One region of the Paenibacillus sp. 276b genome, then DNA from elsewhere that is predicted to be linked to it. Evidence: predicted binding sites of a transcription regulator. Region 1 holds the regulator's gene; each other region holds the start of a gene.
What was found. The regulator LexA, encoded in region 1, represses DNA repair genes until DNA is damaged. The targets are predictions, from matches to a motif close to CGAACATATGTTCG.

Region 1 (3,288 bases):
GCCGCACAGCGGACATTTTTTTATACAGGACAAACGAAGTCTATTGAGTACCGTATTCGTGCTCTTCAGCAATTGAGACATGGAATTGAGAAATATCAGCAACGTATTCTTGACGCACTTCGTGCGGATCTAAATAAATCTGAAGTAGAGGCTTATGGCTCTGAGATTCGGATCGTGTTGGGTGAACTGGATTTTGCATTGGAACATTTGGAGGAATGGGCTACACCAAAACCTGTGCCTACAAATTCTGCTATACCTGATGGAACAAGCTTAATTTATCCTGAACCTTATGGAGTTGCTCTTATTATTGCACCATGGAACTATCCGTTCCAACTGGCTTTCGGCCCTCTAATTGGAGCCATTGCTGCGGGTAACTGTGCCATTATTAAGCCGTCTGAATTAACCCCAGCCGTGTCACGTCTGACTTATGATTTGATTCATGAGATATTTCCTAGTGAGTACCTGGCAGTTATGGAAGGGGAAGTCGAGACGAGTACGGCATTGTTGAAAGAAAAGTTTGATTATATTTTCTTTACAGGCAGTACAGGTGTTGGCCGCATTGTTATGAAGGCAGCTGCTGAGCATTTGACTCCAGTTACGTTAGAACTAGGTGGTAAGAGTCCGGTCATTGTCCACCAGGATGCAGATTTGAAGCTGGCAGCTCAGCGCATTGTGCGCGGTAAATTCCTGAATGCTGGGCAAACCTGTGTCGCTCCAGACTATTTGCTTGTGCACGAGGAAGTACATGACAAATTATTGGAATTGATCGGTGCAGAAATTCAGGATAAATTTGGAGACGATGTGATGAGAAATGCTGATTTCCCGCACATTGTCAACGCACGTAACTTTGATCGTTTATCGGTGTTACTCCAAGATGGCAAAACAATGATCGGTGGACATTCTGAACGTGATCAGCTGCTCATTGAACCAACAGTACTGGGCGAAGTGGATTGGAAATCCCCAGTGATGCAAGAAGAGATCTTTGGTCCAGTTCTTCCTGTATTTAAGTATACCGACCTCAATCCCTTGCTAGATGAGATTGTCCGCCGTCCAAAACCACTGGCATTATATCTCTTCACTCAGGATGAGGATCTGCAGAATCAGGTTCTGAATCAAGTATCTTTTGGTGGTGGTTGCATTAATGATACATTGTCTCATATGACATCACATTATCTTCCGTTTGGCGGCGTAGGAGAAAGTGGAATGGGTTCCTACCATGGTCAACAGAGTTTTGATGTGTTCTCTCATCATAAAAGCATTCTTAAACGCAGCGAATAATCTACTAACGTAGAACAATATAAGTTGTATAAAAAAAAAGAGGTTGTCCCGTTGAACGGGACAACCTCTTTATGTATCTTATTGTGAGACTTCTGTACAAATTCAATACATATTAATGAATATCACGGAAAAGGCCAATGACTTTGCCCAGGATGCTAACGTGTTTCAAACGCAACGGTTCAAAAGTCGAATTTTCCGGTTGAAGACGAATATGATCTTTCTCTTTGTAGAACGTTTTTACCGTTGCTTCATCGTCTTCAGTCATGGCTACTACGATATCGCCGTTATCTGCAGTTTGCTGCTGACGTACGATAACATAGTCTCCGTTAACAATGCCTGCTTCAACCATACTGTCTCCCACGACCGAAAGCATAAATACTTTCTGTTCGCCTACATAATGCGTAGGAAGAGGGAAGTAATCTTCGATATTTTCTGTTGCTGTGATCGGAACCCCTGCAGTAACTTTACCCACGACAGGAATGCGAGCAACGCTGTGAGCAAACTGATGTGAATGCTCTGACTCTTCCTGGCTGAGAAGTTCAATGGCTCTTGGTTTGGTTGGGTCACGTCTAATCAGACCTTTCTTCTCCAAACGATCCAGATGTCCATGTACTGTAGAGCTGGAAGCCAACCCAACGGCTTCACCAATTTCGCGTACGGAAGGAGGATACCCCTTCAACCGGACTTCATTGCGTATAAACTCCAGAATAGCCTGTTGCCTGCTGGATATCTTCGACATACCGTATCAACCCCATTTTAGTAACGTTTGGGAAAATTATAACATAGAACCTCCGTTCGTACAAACATAAGTTCTAAATAAAATGCCATAAAATCAATGTTTTTTTGCAAATTAAGATGAAAATTTTCTTTTGGTCTAATCAAATACTGCAAATGACAATTCCAATACAATAGAAGAAAGATAATAGAATGTAGTATCAACAAAAAAAAGCGAACAATTGTTCTAAAAAGTTATTGTACAAAACATGTGTTCGTGTTATATTAATTTCAACAGGATAGGAACAAACGTTTGGAGGTCGATATTTAATGAGATATTCTACTTATCAAAGTATTTACGAACCGGTGCATTCAGAAGTGGTTGAAACTAACATAAGGAATTTTAAAAAGGTTTTTGCAAAAGGTAATGTCCCAACTTGGGTCTTGAAATTAATAATCGTAAGCTTAATTATACTGGTTGGATGCAGTACAGTATTGACTGTGTTCGCTGGCAATGAGAACGATCTGTTGCCTGGGGGGAAGATGGCAGTTTCACAAGGAGATACGCTATGGAGTATATCATTGGATCACAAACCTGAAACAATGGATACACGTGTATATATAGAAGCAATCAAGAAAGTGAATCAACTTCATTCAACTTCAATACAGGTGGGGCAAGTCTTAATACTGCCTCAATTCACAGATTAAAGCTGCATATCCACACGCGCTAATGCGTGTCAGCTTGACAAGCTGCCCTTAACATGTCAAAGTTAATATGACTTTGTATTTTTGGAGGGGACAAGCTTGGATATAGATAGTCTGGTAGCACGTATTAATGAATTGGCCCGTAAGCAAAAATCCACTGGATTGACAGAGGAAGAGCTCGCTGAACGTGCCAAACTTAGAGAAATCTATTTGAATAACATTCGAAGCAATTTCAGACAACAACTGGATACGATTGAAATTGTAGATGATGAGAACGATCAAGGCCACCAAGGCAAACTCAAACATTAAGGAAACCTAATGATATCATTATGATATTTAGGTTTTTTCCTGTTATCTAGAGGTTGCAAATTATAGGGGGAAATGTTGGTTTGCAATTATGTAAGCCGATACAAAGAACATCTAAGGGGGATTCTCATGTCGCGTTCGTTCGAGAGAACGGTTCGAAAAAATTCTAAGCAGTTGAATCAGCAACGTAAAAAAAGCGGTAAACCGGTTTCTGGCACACCAGGTGAGGACGTATTTAAAGGACGCAGTCTTCTGTTTCCTATTTTTCTGATCGGACTAGCATTC
Region 2 (3,288 bases), on a different contig from region 1:
TCAGAATGTCCGGAATGAACCCCGGACTTGTACCGACGAGCTTGTGGGGTCCGGGCTCGCCGCCGGACAGCACAGGTGAACCTTTCGGCTCTACCGCATAGATACGAATGTCCGGCAGTTGCTTACGCAGTTCTTCTCCCGTTCCGGTGATCGTACCGCCTGTTCCCGCCGTGGCGATAAAGGCGTCCAGCTTGCCTTCCATCTGCTGCATAATTTCGGGAGCCGTGGTGATCCGGTGGATGTCCGGGTTCGCTTGATTCTCGAATTGCTGGGGAATGAAACTTCCCGGAATGTCGGCCTGAAGTTCTTTGGCCTTGCGAATCGCGCCAGGCATCCGTTCTGCGGCAGGGGTGAGCACGACATCTGCGCCATAGGCTTTCAGAATGTTGATGCGTTCCTTGGACATGTTGTCCGGCATGATCAGAATGGCCTTATATCCCTTGGCAGCAGCATTCATTGCAAGACCGATGCCGGTATTGCCGCTGGTTGGTTCGATAATGGTTGCGCCGGGAAGCAGTAGTCCTGCCCGTTCAGCCTGAACGATCAGGTTATAGGCGGCACGGTCTTTGACGCTGCCGCTAGGGTTGAAATATTCCAGCTTGACGTATACGTCAGCGGAATCGCTACCTGTAAGTCTGTTCAGTTTAACGGCAGGTGTCTGGCCGATCAGCTCGGTAACATCTGCGGCAATGCCTGTATGTGCGGGTGTTTGATTTTTAATTAAATGCGAATTCAAGTCCATGAAGTACAGCTCCTTGATTGATAGACGTTGAAAGCAATTCCAATGAACAAGTCTGTCTGCCGTTAATGGCTGGCAGGCTTGTTTGCTTATAGGAATTCATTTTCACTACAAGTCTGAACAGAATGTACAGACTTGTCTATTCCATCTTAATGAACGCAGCCTCACCGGGTCAACCTGTTTCGATTAGGCAGAAGGGTGAGGAGTCTAAGGAGTAAGTGAACCAAGTGGACTAAGAAAGAAATGTGAATTCAAACGATGAAGGGTACATTAAGCAGATGAATTAGCTATATCGGCTGGGTCAAATCCATATCCAGATGCCGACTAAGCTCTTTTTTGACTTCATTCCGCGCGAACGTCCACAGCATATAGAACCGCTGCAAATAGCCTCTGCACAGGTACTGGGTTTCGATTCCATCAACTTGCCGTTTCTCCTCCAGAACCTTGACGCCACGAGTTCTCATTTGTTTGCGAAGCGTAAGCATTTCCTTAAGTACATCATTCTGAATGCGGGTTAGAGACAGAATGTAGACCTCTGGCATTTTGAGCTGCAACGTATCCAGTGTGCGAATATCCCGTTCAAGCACATCCAGCAGAAGAGTGCGTACAACCATGCTTTTAATCAATCGGTGGTCTTCATCCGCAGGGGATGGGGCGGAAGGGGATGATGACATACTTTCACTTCCTTAACCTTGAATTCGGACATGTTCTTATTTACAGAACGTATGTTCTTATATTATAATCAATATATGCAATGATGATACACAATACAACCGAGAAATATTGGAAGTAGCACATATGCGATTTATGCTGAGGTTGTAGGCGGTGAAATAGGGACAAGCCTTCTCCAAAATAAGGTATAATTTTTGGGTTTTGCAGGAAACCTAAGGGCATAAAGAAAATGACTTAATGCATCAACCGAATAGGTGAAGAGCTTTTAGTCCGTTGGTACTAGCGAATGTTATGAAGGGTTGCCAAAGTGTTGCAACAAAAAAGCCCCTGCCTTGGGCGGCGGGGCCAGATGATCTACCGAACCAGACGGCAGAGTTGTATATGAGCATAAAGCGGTTAAGCCAGATACTGAGGCTTCTCGTAAAGAGCCTCTTTTTCCAGAATCACTTTGTAAGGTCTTTCCTTACCCTTCAGGGAAGGGCCAATCGTAGTCAGCGGTACGGCCGGTTTGTGGAAACGATCTTCTTCCTTGGGTTCCGGAACCGGTCGTGATGATTCGGGCGCAGAACTGAGGCGTACCTTTTTGTCGCTGCCCCAGCGCTTGCTTATTTTTTTCGTTTCCGGTTTCATTCCGGTTCGCCTCCTAACAAATCGTTGATGGCGTTGAACAGATGACGGTTCTCCAAATCCATCTGCTGAAATATCGCCTCATCCGCTTCAATATGTCCAATAATATGGACTGTGATTACATACCTCTTGGCTACAGGATAGCATAGCAGATACTCTTTCTCAAGATAATCGTCATAGAGGTTGATCTTGATTTTGTTCTCCAGGTAAGAATCAATGACCAGAATGCGCTTCGGATCATCGGGCTGCTTGTCGTCATTGGCGGACAAGTTATATTTTCTTCCCGGTTCCCCAACGTTACCACATAATTGTTCAATATGACCACTGTCATCTGTACGGTATATGGCAGTCCCACGCACGGCAAATGGAGGAAGGGATACAAATGCACTTCGAAGTGCATCGCTCATTCGCTCCAACATAACCGAATCTGCTTTGCGGGTACGCAGTAACTCCCTGAAGAATCGCAGCAGCTTGAGCAACTGTAATCGGGCTTCACCCTCAGACCTTTTGTGCTTCTCGATAATTTTTTCCACTTCGGGATCGCTCCATCGCCCCTGTTCTTCGATGCTGTCGGCGATTTTGGAACAGGCCACCGAGACGGCTGGCGCCCATTTCCCGTCTGAACGAATTTCATAAACCAGTGGATTTAACCCCAGCAGATCTGTGGGCATACGTAAACCTTCGATCTTGCTGGCGTCTTTGATGTCAGTAATATCCTCTGGAAGAATGAAAAAAATACGCTTTCGTCCTAGCCGACCCATAAACAAACCCATTTCCAGCATTGTATTATCACGGACAGAGGCATAGTACTTCCCGCGAATTTTCGATATATCATCCGGATGAAAAATAAAAATGGCAAAGTCAGTCGTACGCACTTCTGTTTCCAGATCGTCCATGGTATAACTGCTTGGATTAAAAACTCCGGAGTACCAAGGGGTAACTTCGGCCGAGAAACGCAAGTTTTCGTGTACTGCGGCTGCAATCGGCTTCGCTTCCAGCGAGCAGCCAATAAAGACTCTTGGCTTTAACGTTTTCATCAATCCGCCTCGCTTAAACGGGTAGTGGGAATCAATTGTTATATTATACCATAAACAGCAGAGTAAGTCTGGAAACGTTTAGCTGGAGCAAGATTAGCCGATTACATTTGCTATAGTGTATGTGCAAGAGGGAAATGATTCCTTTAAAATCCGCGGAAAAATAAAAAATGGACCCAAATTGTCACAGTTGGGTGACTGGACAGTTATATTTGG
Region 3 (3,288 bases), on a different contig from region 1:
CACCCTGAGCCTTGGCTTCTGCAGACATCTGATCCAGCTTCCAAGGAATCTCGGCATCTTCCAGTAATCTGTAAAGCGCCGCACATTGGTCTTTAGCTGTCTTTGCCTTGCTCATTCGTTTCTCAAAAGCACCCAGTGGATCAACAATCACCGTACGGCATTTTTCCATTAAGGACAGCATTTGTTCCCGGCCCCGGCTGCGGACATCCTGATCGTTGTCTTCCAGGGACAGGCTGGGTACATACTTCCATGGCTTTCCATCTGTCCAGCGGTATCCGTGAATTCCGCAAGCTAATATATAATTTTCGAGCTGGTCCATATCTTCACGTGTAATGGAACCGCCCCGTGGAAGCAGCAGATCCGTTTTCACACAGCGAAATACATCCTCATAACGCCAGCGACGGCGAACGATATCGAGTGCTGAACGAATAAATTCCGATAATGGATGATGTAGTTCATTTCTTCTCCGATCCAGAAAGACAGGCACGCCATAATCCCTGAACAGAGGCTCAGCAATGTCGGCATATGTATCCAACTGACGAACGAGCACTGCCATATCTCGATAACGCGCACCTTCATCTTGCGCCAGACGACGCATCTCACGAAGTGCTCCTTCCATCTCAGCCCGGCGGTTCTCAGCGGCGTAAAGTCGGACACCCGCATCACGCCCCTCACTCTTCCAGCGGACTCTACGATCAAAGCCAGCCTCCAAATGCGCCAGTCCAGGACTGCCTTCATATCTTGGCAAAACTTCCAGTTGAAGCACGGTTGTCTCATTAAGAACACCCAGATCCTCAGCCATGCCTTTGAGACGTGCATATGCACTCGCTGTGGGATGGAACAGCTCCAGTTCTCCTGGAAGTGCGCCGTGGTCGTAAGCACGATCCAACGTCAATGCAATTGTGACGGAAGAAGCTTGCAGCATCAATCTTCCAATGACACTCATTTCCTGCGGGGTAAATCCCTGAAATCCATCGATCCAGATCTGTGCATCTTGCAGCAGCGTGCTCTCCGGCAACCGCTCTGTTAGTTCAGTCAACGTGTCTTCATCATCGATATATAGTTCGGTTAATTCCTTTTCATAATCACGGTATATAAGAAGCAAGTCATGCAGCTTGTCTCCCAGAATCGGTGCAGAAGAGGAAGTATTCCATGCGGAAAGTCCTTCTTCCAGTGAAGTGGGGTCAAGTTCATAACGTTTAAACTCACTGTATAGATCATTCAAGTCTCCGATAAATCCCAGCTGACTGCCTGATGCTGCAAACAGCTTCAATTCTTCCTTACGACGCTGGAGCACTTTGTAGAGCAGCATTTTTTTACCTTCAGCTCCAATGGGAATACGTGCAGAACCACCTGCCTCCTGCATTACCCGATAGGCCAATCGGCGAAAACCAAGCACTTCAGCACGCATGGTACCTTTTATAGCACCTGAAGAAACCAGTGACTGTTCGGTTCGAAACGAACTCTGTTCCGGGACCAGCAGAATCAGTGGTTTACCTTGCGGTTCCTTTTGTAGCAGGGATGTGATTTCCCGGGTAATCAGCGTACTCTTGCCGCTGCCTGCTCGGCCAATAACGAAGCGTACGGACATGTTTAATCCTCCAAACCATCACGAACAGATTTTAATTCCCAGTATAACATATCTGACTTGGTTCGGAACATACGTTTGCCACTATCCGGCAATTCCAGAGATCATATGCACGAGCATAGCAAAAAGCCCGCAGCTTATGAAAACTGTGGACTCTTTGCGTAAATGTATGTTCGACTTAAATGGAAATCGCTCGATTAATTCTTTTTGCTGCGCACTTCGAAGATGGCAAATTTCAGGTAATGACCTTCGTCTACGCCCAGAATTTGCGGGTGATCCTTACCGGCTGCTTTCCAGTCGATCAGACGCAGTACTTTGCCTGCATCTTCGGCTGCATCCGCAATGGTTTTCAGGAAGAGATCCGGACGCATGTGATATGAACAGCTTGCCGTTACCAGATACCCGCCCTCATTCACCAGCTTCATTCCTTGCAGATTGATATCCTTATATCCACGGCATGCGCCTTTGACTGCTGATTTCGTTTTGGCAAAGGCTGGCGGATCGAGGATGACCACATCAAATGTTTTACCACTGGCTGCAAGCGCCTTGGACGTATCCACTTTCTGTTCGCCAGCACGTGCACGTACGTTACGCTCATCGAGGCCTTTCACCTGCTCACGCAAGTATTGGAATGCATCCGCAACGACAAATTCAACCCGGTCAGTGAAACCGTTCAGCTCTACGTTGGTACGTGCACTTTCAATCGCATGCTCTGAGATATCAAGACATGTTACTTTTTTGGCTCCATATTTGCAGGCGTTCAATGTGAAGCTGCCTGTGTGGGAGAAACATTCCAGCACAGTAGCCCCATCCCAATAAGGGAACGTCACAACCTTGCCACTTTTATTCACAGGAAGCAACTGCTGCGTACCATCCTGCTCGGTCTGTTGGAGCGTAATGCCACTCTTGTAACCCCAACCCTTCATAAGTGGTTCGATGGCTGCACGATTCTCTCGCTGGTCAAAGAAGTACCCTGTCTTCTGGCCTTCTACGATATCCACCTTAATGAGCAATCCATTCTCCGTTACCGTGACATGACGCGGGCAATCCCCATACAATGGTCCTTTCGTCTGCTCCAAGCCTTCCAGTTCACGAATGGACACATCACTGCGTTCATAGATGCCTTCCGGCTGCATCACTTCAATTAGAGCTTGTACGATCGCTTCGCGGCAACGGTCCATGCCCAGTGTGAGCAATTGAACAACAAGGATGCTGCCAAAACGGTCAACGATCAGTCCTGGCAGGAAATCAGCTTCCCCATAAACGAGACGGTATGCCTCTCCATCCTGGATAAAGCGCTCCCGGTGGCGCAAGCAATCGCGGAAACGCGCTGCAAAAAACGCGGTGTCCATCTGCTCAAACTCCAAAGGTTGATAGGCCACGACTCGAACTGTGATTTGAGATGCAGGATTATAGTATCCCGTCGCAAGATAGCGACCTTGATGATTCAATACGTTGACCAGATCTCCCGGCTCGGGGTTTCCTTCAACAGAGGCGATTTCATTGTTATATATCCATGGATGTGCATGTTCAAGCCGCTTTTTGCGGCTGCGTTCCAGTGTAACTGATGGCAAGATAGATCCACTTCTTTCATAGTTAGTTGAAAAGATAGGCTTGCTGCAAGAGAGACCGCTGCGGTGATGGATTGGACTTCGATCGCTGTTATCCCCAGATTTTTCTGATTCCCTTTCTTGAAAGGG

Region 2: a site for LexA is predicted at 1,458-1,471, ahead of BLV50_RS26220 (YhjD family protein). Genes of this name have one in related genera too.
Region 3: a site for LexA is predicted at 1,656-1,669, ahead of addB (helicase-exonuclease AddAB subunit AddB). Genes of this name have one in related genera too.

The regions. Positions count from the first base shown of each region.
Region 1 covers NZ_FNRR01000001.1:2,191,473-2,194,760, reverse strand. Annotated here, with positions in the region: gene BLV50_RS09285 (aldehyde dehydrogenase) at 1-1,278, shown strand, start outside; gene lexA (transcriptional repressor LexA) at 1,391-2,017, opposite strand; gene BLV50_RS09275 (LysM peptidoglycan-binding domain-containing protein) at 2,323-2,700, shown strand; gene BLV50_RS09270 (DUF896 domain-containing protein) at 2,797-3,006, shown strand; gene BLV50_RS09265 (hypothetical protein) at 3,133-3,288, shown strand, end outside.
Region 2 covers NZ_FNRR01000007.1:144,024-147,311, reverse strand. Annotated here, with positions in the region: gene cysK (cysteine synthase A) at 1-742, opposite strand, end outside; gene BLV50_RS26220 (YhjD family protein) at 1,027-1,413, opposite strand; gene BLV50_RS26215 (hypothetical protein) at 1,808-2,041, opposite strand; gene BLV50_RS26210 (nucleotide-binding protein) at 2,038-3,075, opposite strand.
Region 3 covers NZ_FNRR01000004.1:505,052-508,339, reverse strand. Annotated here, with positions in the region: gene addB (helicase-exonuclease AddAB subunit AddB) at 1-1,591, opposite strand, end outside; gene BLV50_RS21495 (class I SAM-dependent rRNA methyltransferase) at 1,786-3,162, opposite strand.